Regions from separate parts of the Psychrobacillus sp. FSL K6-1464 genome, predicted to be linked through region 1. Evidence: a T-box and tRNA genes for the amino acid it is inferred to sense, from the RefSeq annotation. Region 1 holds a T-box; the other regions hold tRNA genes.
What was found. A T-box is a leader RNA that pairs with one kind of tRNA and senses whether it is charged. The one in region 1 lies ahead of thrS (threonine--tRNA ligase), so its partner is inferred to be a tRNA-Thr.

Region 1 (6,439 bases):
GCTTCTGGGCTTGTTTTCAATGCTTCTAATCTTAACTCCCAATAAGCACTCGCGTCTTCTGCTACTAGTTGTCTTAACTCCATTCTCATACCTCCAAGCAATATCTATCATTATATAATTCATGCACTTGTATAACTCTTTACAGTAGAAGGCCCCACTTCATAATTCACTTTCCTACGTAATTATGTTCAAAATATGTACTAGATTCCGAAATATCGACAAAACATGACATATAACACTATTGCTAATATAATGTCTCATGTAAATTAGCACTAATAAGATTGCACAAAAAGGAGTTCTACATTATGAAGAAAAAAGTTGCTTGGATTACTGATACTGCCGCATTATTAGATTCAACTTTCATTGAAAAACATAATATATATGTCCTTCCCTTAAATATCGTATTTGAAGATGGTGCTTTTAAAGAAACAATTGATATGACTCACGACGAATTTTATGACAAGTTACGCACAGCAAAAATTCATCCAAAAACTTCTCAACCTCCAATTGGAGAGATGGTGCAATTATATGAAGATTTAAAAGCAAAAGGATACGACTGTGCCGTTGCAGTGCACACATCCAGTGAATTATCAGGAACCTATAATTCCTCACAAACTGCTTCAAAAATAGCAAATTTTAAAGTGTATTCAATTGACTCTAAAATAGGATCTTATCCAATGGGCAAAATGTTAGAAGTCGGCAAGCATATGATAGAAGCAAATCATGACATAGAGGAAGTAGTCACTCATATTGAAAATATGACAAATAACTCCGAGTTATCCTTTATTCCATCTAGTTTAACGCAGCTTCATAAAAGCGGTCGTGTTTCAGGTACTCAAGCTTTTCTAAGTAATCTTCTAAATATAAAAGTAGTCATTTCTTTCGATAACGGCAAAGTCGTAATGAAAGAAAAAGTTCGTGCAGATAAGAGAGCTAAGAAGTATGTAATGAACTTACTTCGTAAAGATATGAAAATATCCAATGTTCCAGAGGTTGCGGTTATTAACTGCAATAATACGACCGATGCTAGAACTTGGAAAGAAGAATTGCTACTGGAATTCCCTAAACTAAAAGTGATTGTCCTTCCTCTTAGCGCTTGTGTAGGAGTACATGCTGGGGAAGGAACAACAGGACTTAGCTGGGTTAGATATTAATGAGTTTGTGCTACTGCACAAACTCTTTTTTTAATAAGGAACAAATTGCCTCATCACAAAAGCGTCCTTTTTCAAACGCAGATTTTCGAAAAGTACCTTCATAAACAAAACCAGCTTTTTCTAGCGTTTTTTTAGATGCTATATTATCAGGAGCAAAGAGGGCTTCAATACGATTTAAATCCATTAACTCGAATCCGTAACGTAAAATGGGCTGTAACACCTCTATCATAATGCCTTTACGCCAAAACTCTGGTGCCACTTCAAAACCAATCTCTGCTTTAAAGTGTTTCTTTTCCCAATTATGATATCCACAACTACCGATAATTTTATTCTCTTCCTTCGTAGCAATCCCCCAGCGAATCCCCTCTTTTTTTAGATATTTCTTTTGCCAATTTCCTATTAATACCTTTGCTTCTTTAACGTCTTCAAATGTGTCCAAATCATAATACTTCGTAACCTCATCTTTTGAAAAATAATAGAAAACCTCTTTTGCGTCACTAATTTCAATGGGGCGCAATATAAATCGTTCAGTTTCTAATGTTGGAAATCTTTTTTTATGATTATCATGGATAAGTAAAGCTACAAATTGGGCAATTGCTATTACACCAGCTAACGTACTGAAAATAATACTGACCCAGACAGAATTGGCAATTTCTCCATTTCCAATTGGCCCCACCTTTGGCTGATACATTGAATATATTCCCCATGCATTTCCAACTATAATAGCGATTCCTGCAAACAATAACATCCATTTTGCCATTATACGACCTCCATAGAGTTTCATTCGTTATATATAGCCGAAAATCCTTTTAGTATGACAATATTTAATATTTCACCCTTTCCTAGCCTCTTTTAATTTCTCTATAAAGGCTGAAAAACTCATTTCTCCCAATACACCTACTCTATGTTGTCGAACAGAAACTGCGCCATTTTCCATTTCATGATCCCCAATAATGAGCATATACGGATGTTTTTGCATTGCAGCTTCACGAATTTTCAATCCGATTTTCTCTACCCGGTTGTCTATCTCTACTCGATACCCATCTTGCTCAAGTTGCCACTTTACGTTCTCTGCATACTCTTTATGTGCATCGGCAATTGGTAATATTTTAACTTGAACCGGAGATAACCACAGCGGAAAGCTACCTTGATAGTGCTCCAATAGAATAGCCATGAATCGCTCAATAGAACCGTAAATTGCACGATGAATCATAATGGGTTGTCGCAATTGATTGTGTTCGTCGATGTACTTACAGTCAAACTTTTCAGGCATTTGAAAGTCTAGTTGAACAGTACCGCACTGCCAGCTACGTCCCAATGCATCTAATATATGAAAATCGATTTTCGGACCATAAAATGCTCCATCCCCTTCGTTTACCTGATATTCTACCTGCTTATTCTGAAGAACTGCTTCCAACGCTTGCTCTGCTTGATCCCAAACCTCTACTGATCCCATATAATTTTCTGGTCGAGTGGATAGCTCTACTTTATAGCTAAAGCCGAACTCCGAGTAAAACTCATCCACAAGGTCTAGTACCTTCGCTATCTCACTTTCGATCTGCTCCTCCAATACAAACAGATGAGCATCATCCTGAGTGAAAGCTCTGACTCGTAATAATCCATTCAATGATCCAGAGAGTTCATGGCGGTGGACTAATCCAAGTTCTGCATATCGAACCGGAAGCTCCCTATAGCTTCTTCGTTTGCTATTGAAGATTAAAACAGCTCCAGGGCAATTCATTGGTTTAATCGCATATTTTTGGTCATCTACATCTGCAAAATACATATTTTCATGATAGTGATCCCAATGCCCTGATTTTTCCCAAAGCTCCTGTTTCATCAGAATAGGAGTTTTAATCTCTTGATATTCTGCTCGTTGATGCTTTTCTCTCCACAGGTTTTCCAGTTCGTTACGTAGTATCATCCCTTTTGGTAAATAAAACGGCATTCCTGGTGCTTCCTCCATCGACATGAACAATTCTAATTGTTGCCCTAAATTTTGATGACTTACTCTTTCTTCTGCTTTCACTTTAATTCCTCCATTTACTATTTTTCTCCTAACAAAAAAGACCACACCCATCCCAGTAAAGGGACGAGTGTGGTCGTGGTTCCACCCTAATTTGCAACACAAAAAAATCTGTTGCGCTCATACAAGATAACGGTTTCCCGATTATGGATAATTACATAAATGTGTTCCCCATAATTGCTCCAAGGTGGTAAATCATTTGCATTTCTTTAAGGGCTTTCAGTCAGTGACCCTATTCTCTGATAAGAAAGTTAAAACAATTCATATCCTTTTCTTCGCTTGAATATTAAATTTATATACAAAAAGACCACACCCATCCCGGTAAAGGGACGAGTGTGGTCGTGGTTCCACCCTAATTTGCAACATAAAAGTTCTGTTGCGCTCATGTAAGATAACGGTTTCCCGATTATGGATAATTACATAAATGTGTTCCCCATAATTGCTCCAAGGTGGTAAATCATTTGCATTTCTTTAAGGGCTTTCAGTCGGTGACCCCATTCTCTGATAAGAAGTATTTAAATGATCCATGTCCTTTTCTTCGCTTGTTACTAATTGATTTTTCTAAGTATATGCAACAAAATTCAAATAGTCAACATTACTGTTATATTTTTTTGGTAGTACTTCGCTTTGCCATTTGCTGCAGGGGATCCCAAACCCCATTAAATGGTGGGGCATATGCAAGATCAAGATCCAATAACTCGGAAAAGGTCATATGGTGATAAAGTGCAGTTGCTAATACATCAATCCTTTTATCTACACCATTTCCTCCAATAATTTGACCCCCTAAAATTTGTTGGTCATCCTTCCTGTAAATCAATTTCATATGCATCGTTTCCTTACCTGGATAATACCCTGCAATGTCCGTGGCTTCCTGCGTATGCACGTCATAGGAAATACCGAGCTGCTCCGCTTCTTTCTCAGACAAACCAGTTTTTCCAAGAGCCAAATCAAAAAATTTCATGATGGATGTGCCAACAATTCCTTTAAATTCATTCCTTTGACCTATCATATTTAATCCAGCGATTCGCCCTTGTTTATTAGCAGTTGTTCCTAAAGGAATATAATCATTCAGTTGTTTAATACGATGAAAATGAGTTGCACAATCTCCTGCTGCGTAGATATCGTCCAAATTCGTTTCTAAAAAATTATTTACTACAATCGCTCCATTATGGTGCAATTGAATGCCAGTTCCCTCTAAAAAACCCGTTGTAGGTTTAAGCCCTGTGGCAACTAAAACTAAATCGGTAGGGTAACTTCCTTTATCTGTCCTCACATCACTTACTCTCGTATCTCCCGTGAAAGATTGAACCTCTTCATTTAATATCACTTCTACATTATGAGCCTTTGCATGTTCATGTATGAAACATGCTATATCGTGATCAAATATACCGGCAAGCTGATCTCCTCTTTGTATAATACGTACTTTTTTTCCAATACTAGCAAAGTTTTCGGCCATTTCTAGTCCAATATATCCTCCACCAATTATAGTAACTTGTTGAACATTTTCTAAATCCGCGATAATTGCCTCTGTATTTGGAATGGTTTTAATCGTATGAATCCCTAACAAATGCCCACCGTTCCAATTAGGAACAACTGGAGTAGCACCCGTCGCAATAAGCAAGCGGTCATAGCTTAAGATGAAATTATCTCTCGTTTGCAGAATATTCCCTGACACTGTTTTATTGTTAGGGTCCACATGGGTCACTTCATATCCTGTCTTTGCATCAATTCCGTATTTACTACGGAACATTTCTACACTTCGTGCTATAACGTCCGTTGAAGATACTACTTGTTTTCCTACTACATAGGGTAAACCACACTGTCCATAGGAATAAATATGTCCTTTTTCCAGTGTCGTAATTCGAGCGTCAGGATCATTACGTACAATTTCCATTGCCGCACTCATCCCCGCAGCGTCTCCTCCTATTATTACGTAGTGCATGAAGTTTCCTCCTTTGACTTTCCTTATTACTCTTTCTATACCCAACAATAACTTCCCTTCAAGTATTAGTGAATAGTTATGTTTGTTATACGCTTAAAATTTTTCTTTTTATTTCCTTCTAAAAGTTCTTCATTATCTTATTCTCTCATTCTATGTAAAAAAGGCATGCCCTAATAGGACATGCCCAAAATAATTGTTTATATTGCTCTATTCCAGAAGCGATGGGCAGCAATAGCATTTAAGAAACTATCTACAAAGCCTTTACCAGTTTCTTTAGTGAGAACACCAGCCTGACCAGTGAAGTGCAGATTATCAACTAATTGCTCTCCACTAAATGTAGCACCAATCGGTTTAAAATGGGCATATGCTTCCTTAATGAAGTACGAAGCCTCTTTTTCAAACATGGCCGTTTTGCCATGTGAACTTGCTACATATACTGCATCAAATAATACAGAATCAGCAGTTAAGAAAGTATGGTCAACTGGTAACAGCGTGCCATCCGCTCCCGCAACAGATCCATGATGATCACTCACTATTTCAGGCATTGTTCCGCCTGCTTTTAAGTCTGCTAGAATCGCAGGTAAATCCTCTTCAAATCCTTCTCCGACTAAAACAGCAATTTTTCGTGTCTGAGGTTTCATAATAGTATTTAACTGACTAAGTGCTGGAGAAGACTTAGTATTCGTTGCAGTACTTACACCTTGCACTACTAGTCCTAGGTTTTCTGCTACCTTACTCGCTAGATCCAAATCTACTTGTGCAAACATCTCTAATACTTGCTGACGAACAGTAAGTTCCTTACATTTACCAAGTTCAAAGCTAAATGCATTAATGATATGTTCTTTTTCTGTATCGCTCATACTATTCCAGAATAATGTAGCCTGAGTGAAGTGATCCTTGAAACTCTCACTTCGCGCTCTAACTTTACGCGCATCTATTTTTTCCTCATAATGCGTGTATCCACCCTCCGCTTCGCTAACAGGTATTGGAGTATTGTTAGCAAGAGAGTTTTTATGGTAGCTCACTCTTCCTACATTAATCGATTGTCTACTATATCCGTCACGTTGGTTGTTATGGAATGGGCAAACTGGTCTGTTTATCGGAAGCTCATGGAAATTAGGTCCTCCAAGACGTATTAATTGTGTATCTGTATATGAGAATAATCGCCCTTGAAGTAGAGGATCATTAGAGAAATCAATTCCCGGTACAACACTCCCTGGATGGAATGCTACTTGCTCGGTTTCAGCAAATACATTATCTACATTGCGATTTAATGTCATTTTCCCTAGAATTTTAACTGGGATTTCTTCCTCAGGC
Region 2 (6,439 bases), 3.3 Mb from region 1:
ACGGGCGGTGTGTACAAGGCCCGGGAACGTATTCACCGTGGCATGCTGATCCACGATTACTAGCGATTCCGGCTTCATGTAGGCGAGTTGCAGCCTACAATCCGAACTGAGAACGGTTTTATGGGATTTGCTCACCCTCGCGGGGTTGCGACCCTCTGTACCGTCCATTGTAGCACGTGTGTAGCCCAGGTCATAAGGGGCATGATGATTTGACGTCATCCCCACCTTCCTCCGGTTTATCACCGGCAGTCACCTTAGAGTGCCCAACTAAATGCTGGCAACTAAGATCAAGGGTTGCGCTCGTTGCGGGACTTAACCCAACATCTCACGACACGAGCTGACGACAACCATGCACCACCTGTCACCGCTGTCCCCGAAGGGAAAAGCCTATCTCTAGGCCGGTCAGCGGGATGTCAAGACCTGGTAAGGTTCTTCGCGTTGCTTCGAATTAAACCACATGCTCCACCGCTTGTGCGGGCCCCCGTCAATTCCTTTGAGTTTCAGTCTTGCGACCGTACTCCCCAGGCGGAGTGCTTAATGCGTTAGCTGCAGCACTAAGGGGCGGAAACCCCCTAACACTTAGCACTCATCGTTTACGGCGTGGACTACCAGGGTATCTAATCCTGTTTGCTCCCCACGCTTTCGCGCCTCAGCGTCAGTTACAGACCAGAAAGCCGCCTTCGCCACTGGTGTTCCTCCAAATCTCTACGCATTTCACCGCTACACTTGGAATTCCGCTTTCCTCTTCTGTACTCAAGTCCCCCAGTTTCCAATGACCTTCCACGGTTGAGCCGTGGGATTTCACATCAGACTTAAAGGACCGCCTGCGCGCGCTTTACGCCCAATAATTCCGGACAACGCTTGCCACCTACGTATTACCGCGGCTGCTGGCACGTAGTTAGCCGTGGCTTTCTAATGAGGTACCGTCAAGGTACGAGCAGTTACTCTCATACTTGTTCTTCCCTCACAACAGAGTTTTACGATCCGAAAACCTTCTTCACTCACGCGGCATTGCTCCATCAGACTTTCGTCCATTGTGGAAGATTCCCTACTGCTGCCTCCCGTAGGAGTCTGGGCCGTGTCTCAGTCCCAGTGTGGCCGATCACCCTCTCAGGTCGGCTACGCATCGTCGCCTTGGTGAGCCGTTACCTCACCAACTAGCTAATGCGCCGCGGGCCCATCCTGTAGTGACAGCCGAAACCGTCTTTTAACATCTCCCCATGTGAGGAAATGGATTATTCGGTATTAGCCCCGGTTTCCCGGAGTTATCCCAATCTACAGGGCAGGTTGCCCACGTGTTACTCACCCGTCCGCCGCTAAATCAGAAGAAGCAAGCTTCTTCGTCATTCGCTCGACTTGCATGTATTAGGCATGCCGCCAGCGTTCGTCCTGAGCCAGGATCAAACTCTCCATAATAGTTCACTTCCAGTATGCAGAGCACATTGAAAGCGGACAAATTAGAACTAGTTTAAAAGCTCATTTTGTTTTGCTGGCATCATCATTAAATGATGTCCAAAATTGTTTTGCTATCATCCTAACAAGTTAGTTGAAAGCTATGTTTCTTAACGTTTTGCATGTTCAGTTTTCAATGTTCATGGTGGAGCCTAGCGGGATCGAACCGCTGACCTCCTGCGTGCAAGGCAGGCGCTCTCCCAGCTGAGCTAAGGCCCCGAAAATAATAACTGGTCGGGAAGACAGGATTCGAACCTGCGACCCCTTGGTCCCAAACCAAGTGCTCTACCAAGCTGAGCTACTTCCCGTTATATGGTGCGCTCGGCAGGACTCGAACCTGCAACCTCTTGATTCGTAGTCAAGTGCTCTATCCAATTGAGCTACGAGCGCAATGTTTCAAAAAAGTGGTGCCGAGGACCGGAATCGAACCGGTACGGTAGTCACCTACCGCAGGATTTTAAGTCCTGTGCGTCTGCCAGTTCCGCCACCCCGGCACTTTAGTGAATCTTTGGAGCGGAAGACGAGGTTCGAACTCGCGACCCCCACCTTGGCAAGGTGGTGTTCTACCACTGAACTACTTCCGCTCGGTTATTAAATTAAATGGTGCGGGTGAAGGGAGTCGAACCCCCACGCCTTGCGGCGCTAGATCCTAAGTCTAGTGCGTCTGCCAGTTCCGCCACACCCGCAAAAAATATAATTCACTATAAAAAGTGATGAGCCATGTAGGATTCGAACCTACGACCCTCTGATTAAAAGTCAGATGCTCTACCAACTGAGCTAATGGCTCGAAAAAAGTGGTGCCGGAGAAAGGACTTGAACCCTCAACCTACTGATTACAAGTCAGTTGCTCTACCAGTTGAGCTACTCCGGCAGGAGTAAATATATGGTGGAGGATGACGGGCTCGAACCGCCGACCCTCTGCTTGTAAGGCAGATGCTCTCCCAGCTGAGCTAATCCTCCATGGGATATATAATTTTATTGCAAGCCCAGCGACGTCCTACTCTCACAGGGGGAAACCCCCAACTACCATCGGCGCTGAAGAGCTTAACTTCCGTGTTCGGTATGGGAACGGGTGTGACCTCTTCGCTATCGTCACTAGACTTGAATACTTTTGAAAGACATCCTTTATTATAACAACTCTGTAGAATAATACAAGAGTTATTTTAAAAAAGTTTTATTCTTTCAAAACTGGATAAACGACATTGTTACGTTAAACAAATTTGGTTAAGTCCTCGATCGATTAGTATTCGTCAGCTGCACGTGTCGCCACGCTTCCACCCCGAACCTATCTACCTCATCGTCTTTGAGGGATCTTACTTACTTGCGTAATGGGAAATCTCATCTTGAGGGGGGCTTCGTGCTTAGATGCTTTCAGCACTTATCCCGTCCACACATAGCTACCCAGCGATGCTCTTGGCAGAACAACTGGTACACCAGCGGTGTGTCCATCCCGGTCCTCTCGTACTAAGGACAGCTCCTCTCAAATTTCCTACGCCCACGACGGATAGGGACCGAACTGTCTCACGACGTTCTGAACCCAGCTCGCGTACCGCTTTAATGGGCGAACAGCCCAACCCTTGGGACCGACTACAGCCCCAGGATGCGATGAGCCGACATCGAGGTGCCAAACCTCCCCGTCGATGTGGACTCTTGGGGGAGATAAGCCTGTTATCCCCGGGGTAGCTTTTATCCGTTGAGCGATGGCCCTTCCATGCGGAACCACCGGATCACTAAGCCCGTCTTTCGACCCTGCTCGACTTGTAGGTCTCGCAGTCAAGCTCCCTTCTGCCTTTACACTCTTCGAATGATTTCCAACCATTCTGAGGGAACCTTTGGGCGCCTCCGTTACACTTTAGGAGGCGACCGCCCCAGTCAAACTACCCGCCTGACACTGTCTCCTACCCGGGTTACGGGTATGGGTTAGAATTTCAATACAACCAGGGCAGTATCCCACCGACGCCTCCTCCGAAGCTGGCGCTCCGGGCTCTAAGGCTCCTGCCTATCCTGTACAAGTTGCACCAAAATTCAATATCAAGCTATAGTAAAGCTCCACGGGGTCTTTCCGTCCTGTCGCGGGTAACCTGCATCTTCACAGGTACTATAATTTCACCGAGTCTCTCGTTGAGACAGTGCCCAGATCGTTACGCCTTTCGTGCGGGTCGGAACTTACCCGACAAGGAATTTCGCTACCTTAGGACCGTTATAGTTACGGCCGCCGTTTACTGGGGCTTCAATTCGCACCTTCGCTTGCGCTAAGCACTCCTCTTAACCTTCCAGCACCGGGCAGGCGTCAGCCCATATACTTCACCTTACGGTTTTGCATAGACCTGTGTTTTTGCTAAACAGTCGCCTGGGCCTATTCACTGCGGCTCTTCTAGGCTATGAACCCAAAAGAGCACCCCTTCTCCCGAAGTTACGGGGTCATTTTGCCGAGTTCCTTAACGAGAGTTCTCTCGCTCACCTTAGGATTCTCTCCTCGACTACCTGTGTCGGTTTGCGGTACGGGCACCTTTCACCTCGCTAGAGGCTTTTCTTGGCAGTGTGAAATCAGGAACTCTAGACATACGTCCTCGCCATCACAGCTCAATGTTAAAGAATGCGGATTTGCCTACATTCACACCTTACTGCTTGGACATGCATAACCAACAGCATGCTTACCCTATCCTTCTGCGTCCCCCCATTACTCAAACGGTGGTTTGGTGGTACAGGAATATCAACCTGTTATCCATCGCCTACGCCTATCGGCCTCGGCTTAGGTCCCGACTAACCCTGAGCGGACGAGCCTTCCTCAGGAAACCTTAGTCATACGGTGGACGGGATTCTCACCCGTCTTTCGCTACTCATACCGGCATTCTCACTTCTAAGCGCTCCACCAGTCCTTCCGGTCTGACTTCAACGCCCTTAGAACGCTCTCCTACCACTGATACCAAAGGTATCAATCCACAGCTTCGGTGATTTGTTTAGCCCCGATACATTTTCGGCGCAGCGTCACTCGACCAGTGAGCTATTACGCACTCTTTAAATGATGGCTGCTTCTAAGCCAACATCCTGGTTGTCTAAGCAACGCCACATCCTTTTCCACTTAACAAATACTTTGGGACCTTAGCTGGTGGTCTGGGCTGTTTCCCTCTTGACTACGGATCTTATCACTCGCAGTCTGACTCCCAAACATAAATCATTGGCATTCGGAGTTTGTCTGAATTCGGTAACCCGGGATGGGCCCCTAGTCCAAACAGTGCTCTACCTCCAAGATTCTAACGTTTGAGGCTAGCCCTAAAGCTATTTCGGAGAGAACCAGCTATCTCCAGGTTCGATTGGAATTTCTCCGCTACCCACACCTCATCCCCGCACTTTTCAACGTGCGTGGGTTCGGACCTCCAGTAAGTGTTACCTTACCTTCATCCTGGACATGGGTAGATCACCTGGTTTCGGGTCTACGACCACATACTCATTCGCCCTATTCAGACTCGCTTTCGCTGCGGCTCCGTCTTCTCGACTTAACCTTGCATGGGATCGTAACTCGCCGGTTCATTCTACAAAAGGCACGCTATCACCCATTAACGGGCTCTAACTACTTGTAGGCACACGGTTTCAGGATCTATTTCACTCCCCTTCCGGGGTGCTTTTCACCTTTCCCTCACGGTACTGGTTCACTATCGGTCACTAGGTAGTATTTAGCCTTGGGAGATGGTCCTCCCAGATTCCGACGGAATTTCACGTGTTCCGCCGTACTCAGGATACACTCAAGAGAGAATGAATTTTAGACTACGGGGCTTTTACCCTATCCTGCGGACCTTTCCAGATCGCTTCGTCTAACTCATTCCTTTGTAACTCTATGTAGAGTGTCCTACAACCCCAAAAGGCAAGCCTTTTGGTTTGGGCTATTCCCGTTTCGCTCGCCGCTACTCAGGGAATCGAATTTTCTTTCTCTTCCTCCAGGTACTTAGATGTTTCAGTTCCCTGGGTGTGTCTCAGATGCGCTATGTATTCACGCAAATGTACTGCTCCATTACGAACAGTGGGTTTCCCCATTCGGAAATCTCCGGATCAAAGCTCACTTACAGCTCCCCGAAGCATATCGGTGTTAGTGCCGTCCTTCGTCGACTCCTAGTGCCAAGGCATTCACCGTGCGCCCTTATTAACTTAACCTAAAAGTTAAAAAGTCTTACACGTCGTGATTACGTAAATAATCACAACAGAATTTCTTGTTGTTTATTGTTTCAATGTCGTTTTATCCAGTTTTCAAAGAACAAGAGTTGAATCTTCATATAAAATGAACATTCAAAACTGAACTGCAAAACGTTAAGATACGAATAAAAATTCGTATTCCGATATTATCCTTAGAAAGGAGGTGATCCAGCCGCACCTTCCGATACGGCTACCTTGTTACGACTTCACCCCAATCATCTGTCCCACCTTCGGCGGCTGGCTCCCGTAAGGGTTACCCCACCGACTTCGGGTGTTACAAACTCTCGTGGTGTGACGGGCGGTGTGTACAAGGCCCGGGAACGTATTCACCGTGGCATGCTGATCCACGATTACTAGCGATTCCGGCTTCATGTAGGCGAGTTGCAGCCTACAATCCGAACTGAGAACGGTTTTATGGGATTTGCTCACCCTCGCGGGGTTGCGACCCTCTGTACCGTCCATTGTAGCACGTGTGTAGCCCAGGTCATAAGGGGCATGATGATTTGACGTCATCCCCACCTTCCTCCGGTTTATCACCGGCAGTCACCTTAGAGTGCCCAACTAAATGCTGGCAACTAAGATCAAGGGTTGCGCTCGTTGCGGGACTTAACCCAACATCTCACGACACGAGCTGACGACAACCATGCACCACCTGTCACCGCTGTCCCCGAAGGGAAAAGCCTATCTCTAGGCCGGTCAGCGGGATGTCAAGACCTGGTAAGGTTCTTCGCGTTGCTTCGAATTAAACCACATGCTCCACCGCTTGTGCGGGCCCCCGTCAATTCCTTTGAGTTTCAGT
Region 3 (6,439 bases), on a different contig from region 1:
ATGGTATCTTTTTAGCAATCAAGACAGCTAGAACTTCTGTGCCATCTAAAGCCCCACCGTTCCGAAGAACGATTCCAATACCCACACCAATCATAATTCCTCCTAAAACTGTAACAAGAAGTGAATCTCCTCTTATCAACGTTGGAATATGATGAAGTAAACTAGTTGCAATTGCAAGGCTAGCAATTCCAACCACCGTTCTAAAGGCAAAAGTCTTCCCTAATTGCTTATACCCGACATAAACAAATGGAATATTGAGGATAAAGATGAACAAACTGAGCGATAAACCGGATAAATGTGCAATCATGATAGATATTCCTGTAATACCCCCATCAATTACGTCATTTGGAATGAGTACAGCTTCTAAACCGACTGCTGTGATAATTGCTCCGATAATAATAAACAAATTCCTCACAAACTTTTCAAGATAGCTAGCTGTTTCTTTTGGTTCTTTTTTCATTTCTTTTCCGCCCTTCTACTGCTTCCCTTTTTATCTGCAAACAAGTTGCTCCTTTTGGAAGTTTTCACCTATTCTATGCAAAAAAAGGCGAGTTGATAAAAAAAAGATGAAGTAAGAAAAGGAACAAAAAAAAGACTTACCGTGGTCCGCTTAGAAACGTGACAAGGTCTGGAAATCATATATTTATAGCAAGGACGTATATTGGTATTCAATGTGTTGGTTTCTTATGTTTTTTTTCAAACAGAACTCGATGAGAAGTCGAACCATTCTCGAAGAGATGTCGATAATAAGACCGCGAGTGACTCAGAGGACTTTTTTTCATGAAATTATAAGATTATTGTATAATAAAATTTACTAATTTAGTTTTTTTAGGATATAATTAGCAGGAATGCCACGATTTTTGTAGAATTATCCAAAGTAGAAGGAGGAAAATTATGAATAGACAATTACTAGAAATGATAAAAGAGCAAATGAAAGAAAGTATCGATTCCATCAGTTTTGAGAATATCGAGTTACAGAAAAAACTCTTTAAACACTATTGGCAGCTATGCGAACAATTAGAAGAAGTAGTTTCGTTCAAAACTAAACATAATTTAGATAACGAACTCTCTGTATTGGAAAATTGGAAGAAAGAAGAGGAGCAAATAATTGAACCGAAAGAGGAAGTATTAGTTGAGAAAGAATTGATAGATACTGAGGAAATTGAAACCCCGACTTATATTTTTGAGAGAAAATTAAGAGGTGGATATATTCCTGAAATTAATGGATTTGTTCCAGAAGGCATCGTTCGAAAACTCGGACTTGAACACGGTGATAGCGTAAGTGCCAAGTTGCTAAAAGAGTTCGATGACAATCATAAGTTCTATCAATATGAGCTAGTTGAAAAAGGAGTTGCTGAAGAGAATCCAATACGCCAACAATTTAATTATTGTGTGGTGAAAAAGGTAGCTGGAAGACTGGCGGTAGATAAAAGTGAGGAAACAGGCAAACCAATTCGTTCCGGAGAAGATTTCTATACCGTTTTGTTAGATGAACAAGATATTCATGAGCATCATATTCAAGAAGGATCCCTTATTGATATTGCTTTTTACAAAACTAACCCTCAAAAAGCAAAAGTGTTGTGGGTGCATAAAACAGAAGTCATTCCAGAAGCAAACGACAAGAATACAGGAAGTAAGAAGAAAAGCATGAAAGAGATAGAGATAGAACCTTTAGAACAAACCCTTACTGGACGTACCATCTTATTGATTGGTGATGAATCCAACCGAAATCATTACGAAGACCCAATTTATCAGCGTGGAGGTACTTTATTGACGGCAGATGCGAAAGATAAATTAATTCGTATCGAACCACTCGTGAAGAAAGCGGATCTTGTCATTTTCTTATTGTCTGTTTCAGGTCATGTTGGAGGAGAGCACATCAAACAGATGTGTAGAGAGAATGATATTCCTTTTGAAACAAAATGGGGTCTTGGCTATTCTGGTGTCATTCGTATCGCGGAAGAGATATTTACTCAGGTATCTTAAACGGAAAATCTATGTTCATTTCAAGTAAAGAAAAATAAGAACTCAATAGAATATGGCATGACGAAAGACATTCAGAATAGAATAGTCTAGCCCTGAATGTCTTTTTGTGTACAATATGCGAGCAGTTACAAACGTACTCTTAATTTATTAAAACTTCACTTCACATCTAAACAACTGACTTGTTGCACTGAAGTTTTGAACATAAAAACCGTGATCTCCTGTTACTTTTGCTTTTTGTACCATAGCTACACCTTCGTTGCTACCTGTCACTGTTGCTATTACATCCCAATTAGGTCCATAGACCACCATTCTTCTAGTTTCCGGTAATCCATAAGTAGAAAACTGCGTGCTCGTACCCTTTGAAATGGTATAATGTTTTCCCGTATTATGACCATTTTCTAATTGAACATACCACGAATCAGTAGCATATGTACCATATTTAGGAATGTTAATGTCTTTTACAAAAGTATTATCTTTTATGATGTATTTCTCATTATCTATTAGAAAATAGACATCGTCTTGGTGTTCTGGATTGACATAAACTTCTGCATTGACACCAAGGGTATCTATTTTGTTCAACTTATCAAAATCCAATTGTTCCTGTTTTGGTATAGATACAGATACGGAATCTGCACTTGCAACGGTTTCAACCGAGAAAATGGCAAAACTAATCATTCCTAAGAAAGCGATAGACTTTGCGAACTTGTTTAAATTCTTCATATATTTCCCCCTGTTTTATCTATCAATTGATATGAATACCACCGTATGTAAGATTGATGAAATTTGCATTAAAACCAATTACGCAAAATATATATTCTCCATCCTCTTCTACAGTAAAATCAGTTACGAGCTTATCAGTAATTTTTTCTGCAAATAGTTCTGTATAATTTCCATTTAAAATGAAACCAGCATTTGTTTGACTTGAACCATCTGGCTCAAAGGTGAGATTAATAAAAACATGATCACCTTTTTTTAAAGACAATCCTTCATTTTTCTCTCTCAGCAAAAAAATATCTCCATTAGCCAAAGACTCATTTTTTAAAGAATATACACTAGGAGAACTCTCTAATAAATTTATGTCAATTTTGTTCAAGCTGTTTAAATAATCGTCATTTTCAATGACAACTTCTGCTATTTCCGTCGTTTCACTTTTCATGAAATAATATGAAGCTATAATACCTAAGAAAATGACTAAAGTTATTGAAATTCCAAGGTAAATGTATTTTTTGATAAAATCACTCCGCTCTTTTTCTAGTCAATTTCTCCTCTCCTAATCTATTAGGGCTCCTGATTCAATTTTATCTAAAATTTAACATTTAGTCAATTCAATTTTCTGAAATTTGCTAATCTTTAATTATTATAAGAATGGAAGTAAAAACAGCCTTTCTCTAGAAAAAAGTATTTAACAACCAAAAAAGAGGAAGCATAAATGCCTCCCCTTCGTATATGGTTAATTTATAGATACTTCTACTCCAAAGTCGTTACATAGTGAACCAAGGCCACCTTGATAACCAGCTCCGATTGCGTTGAATTTCCATTCCCCGTTGTTACGGTAAAGCTCGCCTACGACTACTGCTGTTTCAATACTGAAATCCTCTCCTAGATCATAACGAATCAATTCTTCTCCCGATGATTTGTCCATGATACGGATATACGAGTTGCTTACCATACCGAAGTTTTGGTGACGAGTTTCAGCGTCATTAATAGTCACGGCAAAGGTAATCTTTTCAATCGAAGATGGAACTGCTTGAATATCAATGTTGATCGTCTCATCATCGCCGTTTCCCTCTCCAGTAAGGTTATCGCCAATATGAACCACAGAACCATTTCCGCCTGTTGGATTATTGTAGAACACGAAGTCACTTGCTGCTGACACTTTACCGTTCGCGTCCAATAAAAATACGGATGCATCTAAATCGAAAGAATGTCCTCCATCATATTTATTAACATCCCATCCAAGACCAACCGTTGCATGTGATAATCCCGGATTATTTTTTGTTAAGTCTACCTTTTGTCCTTTTGCTAAGGAAACTCCCATTTACAAAACCTCCATTTTTTTGTTTATTCTTACGTTTTTATTGCGAGTATTGTGTATTTATGCGAATCTCTGGCAAATTTCGTTGACGGTTTTGTCTGTTGTTCCATCACCAGTTGCTGAAAACTTCCACTCTTGCCCATGACGATAGATTTCGCCGACAATAAGAGAAGTAAGGCCTTGATAATCATCCGAGAGATTGTATTTAACCAACTCGTTACCTGTTGTTGGATCAACGATTCGAATGAATGCATTGGAAATCATGCCAAAGTCTTGTTTTCGAGAAACGCAGCTGTAAATATTTACTACGAAGACGATTTTATCGTAAGAAGCAGGAACAGACTTCAAATCAACCGTTATTACTTCATCATCGCCGCTGCCTTTGCCTGTTAAATTATCACCAGAATGTATAACAGACTTGCAATTACTTTTTTTATTCATGAAATAAATCAAATCTTTCTTCGATTGGAACTTTCCATCTTGAAGCATGATGACAGATGCGTCGCAGTCAATCTGTGGAGTAAGAGCTGCTAAAAAACCTTTCTTTTTTGTTGACGAAGCAGAAGCAGAATCCCATCCCAAACCGACTTGAATGCGATCGAGTTGTGCATTTCCTTTTGTTAAGTCAATACGCTGACCTTTTTGTAAGCTCACTGTCATATTCTTAGCCCACTCCCCTTATTTTTTTTTAGATGAATCGGTTACAGAAGGAATAAGAGGTTATCTCATCTCTACCATTTATTATATACACTGTAGTAAACAATGTCAATAAATAATATTGGTTAATTGAATCGAAGTCATAGAAAAAATCGACTAGAATCGACATATTAAACCATTTATAACTGCATTTCAATCATTACACATTTGTTACTATAGTACACAATAGTAACGTCATCTAAATTCGATGTAGATTCTGTTGAAAACCATTCGACCTAAAATGCATCTAGTTTACTTCTAAACGAGACAAAAACGCCATCCATTATGGACGACGCTTATCTCTAACTCTTTCTAGTATGTGACGTGAGGGGGTCGAACCCTCGAATAGACCATTCACAGTGGCCCGTGTTAACCGCTTCACCAACATCACCACAGTTTTATTTGGTGCCGAAGACAGGACTTGAACCTGCAGCCCCCTGATTACAAGTCAGGTGCACTAGCCAATTGTGCTACTTCGGCATGTATGGTGGACAAAAGTGGTAACGATCCACCCTCTATGGATTTTCAGTCCATCGCTAATCCATCTCAGCTATTTATCCGTTATGGTGGATCTTGCAGGATTCGAACCTGCGACATGTCCGTTATGAGCGGACCGCTCTACCGCTGAACTAAAGATCCATATGGTGCGAGAGGAGGGAATCGAACCCTCACCTCCAGCTTGGCAAGCTGGCATTATACCATTAAACTACTCCCACTGGTTACAGAACTACATCGCTCTGCAATAGTTGGCTTACCCGACAAGACTTGAACTTGTAACCTTCTCCTTAACAGGGAGTTGCTCTACCGATTGAGCTACGGGTAAATAATTGGCTCCGACAACAGGGCTCGAACCTGTGACTTCCTGGTTAACAGCCAGATACTCTACCAACTGAGTTATATCGGAATAAGAAAGGCAGTCGTTGCTGCCCGAATTTTAGGATATTAGATGTTTCACCATCTTCGAAATTGTTGCGTTTTCTGCTTTACCAGATAGTACAGGCATGGCAATCTTCATTGCATCTCCCATACTCATTCCAGCTACGACACCACTCTGTATGAGAGCTGCTCGCACTTCATCTTCTGACATCTGGTTCGGAAGGTAACCGTATAAAATGTCGATTTTTGCATTCGCATCCTCCACGCTGTCTGTCCGACCAAGCTTTTCGGCTTCTGCCAGATAGTCTTTGGTCTGCTTGATCTCGCGTTGCACGATCTGGATTTCTTCTTTTTCATCCAAAGGCGAACGTTTTACTTTCTCAGCATTCTCCAAGCCTGCCTTCACGAGTTGTAGCACGCCTTTTTTCCGTGCGTCTTTCGCTTTCATTGCTTGGATTAGATCTTTCATGATTAAGTCTTTCATTTTCATTGTTCTTCCACCGACTTTCTGTATTTTTTTCTTAATCTATAATTGCATTGCGTTTATCTTTTGGACAATATTTAACTCATCGCAACCGTACAGTCCTGAAGAGTTTATATTATTGTATTCAATCACTTTAAATCCATCATCTGTTTCCGCAACATCAATAACAAAGGCCTTTGAGAGAGGAAACAAATCAATCATTTCTTTGGTATAAGCCATCAATTCTTCAGATGGTTTGTGATTAATATTTGTAGACTTCTCGACTACATAGCTTGAGGCTGTCACGATTTGTTGCTCAACAACGAAAAAGCGATATTCGGCTTTTATCTCTTTGACAGGTGAGATCATTAAAGTCTGTCCCA

Region 2: it encodes a tRNA-Thr, which carries the amino acid that the T-box ahead of thrS (threonine--tRNA ligase) is inferred to sense. The anticodon was not compared.
Region 3: it encodes a tRNA-Thr, which carries the amino acid that the T-box ahead of thrS (threonine--tRNA ligase) is inferred to sense. The anticodon was not compared.

Annotation. Positions count from the first base shown of each region.
Region 1 is NZ_JBBOOP010000001.1:3,410,600-3,417,038, forward strand. Features, by position in the region: gene MKX39_RS17305 (GNAT family N-acetyltransferase) at 1-83, opposite strand, end outside; gene MKX39_RS17310 (DegV family protein) at 306-1,154, shown strand; gene MKX39_RS17315 (GNAT family N-acetyltransferase) at 1,165-1,914, opposite strand; gene thrS (threonine--tRNA ligase) at 1,987-3,234, opposite strand; T-box leader at 3,240-3,465, opposite strand; T-box leader at 3,503-3,728, opposite strand; gene MKX39_RS17325 (FAD-dependent oxidoreductase) at 3,782-5,122, opposite strand; gene MKX39_RS17330 (catalase) at 5,320-6,439, opposite strand, start outside.
Region 2 is NZ_JBBOOP010000001.1:90,602-97,040, reverse strand. Features, by position in the region: rRNA gene MKX39_RS00495 (16S ribosomal RNA) at 1-1,416, opposite strand, end outside; tRNA gene MKX39_RS00490 (tRNA-Ala) at 1,596-1,671, opposite strand; tRNA gene MKX39_RS00485 (tRNA-Pro) at 1,684-1,760, opposite strand; tRNA gene MKX39_RS00480 (tRNA-Arg) at 1,766-1,842, opposite strand; tRNA gene MKX39_RS00475 (tRNA-Leu) at 1,858-1,946, opposite strand; tRNA gene MKX39_RS00470 (tRNA-Gly) at 1,962-2,036, opposite strand; tRNA gene MKX39_RS00465 (tRNA-Leu) at 2,054-2,138, opposite strand; tRNA gene MKX39_RS00460 (tRNA-Lys) at 2,167-2,239, opposite strand; tRNA gene MKX39_RS00455 (tRNA-Thr) at 2,248-2,323, opposite strand; tRNA gene MKX39_RS00450 (tRNA-Val) at 2,337-2,412, opposite strand; rRNA gene rrf (5S ribosomal RNA) at 2,437-2,552, opposite strand; rRNA gene MKX39_RS00440 (23S ribosomal RNA) at 2,673-5,601, opposite strand; rRNA gene MKX39_RS00435 (16S ribosomal RNA) at 5,797-6,439, opposite strand, start outside.
Region 3 is NZ_JBBOOP010000002.1:85,525-91,963, forward strand. Features, by position in the region: gene MKX39_RS20215 (YitT family protein) at 1-460, opposite strand, end outside; gene MKX39_RS20220 (hypothetical protein) at 895-1,986, shown strand; gene MKX39_RS20225 (hypothetical protein) at 2,134-2,706, opposite strand; gene MKX39_RS20230 (hypothetical protein) at 2,729-3,142, opposite strand; gene MKX39_RS20235 (TerD family protein) at 3,437-4,024, opposite strand; gene MKX39_RS20240 (TerD family protein) at 4,082-4,681, opposite strand; tRNA gene MKX39_RS20245 (tRNA-His) at 5,036-5,108, opposite strand; tRNA gene MKX39_RS20250 (tRNA-Thr) at 5,121-5,197, opposite strand; tRNA gene MKX39_RS20255 (tRNA-Phe) at 5,203-5,277, opposite strand; tRNA gene MKX39_RS20260 (tRNA-Ile) at 5,282-5,356, opposite strand; tRNA gene MKX39_RS20265 (tRNA-Gly) at 5,360-5,433, opposite strand; tRNA gene MKX39_RS20270 (tRNA-Asn) at 5,465-5,540, opposite strand; tRNA gene MKX39_RS20275 (tRNA-Asn) at 5,546-5,621, opposite strand; gene MKX39_RS20280 (GatB/YqeY domain-containing protein) at 5,652-6,083, opposite strand; gene MKX39_RS20285 (ATP-grasp domain-containing protein) at 6,120-6,439, opposite strand, start outside.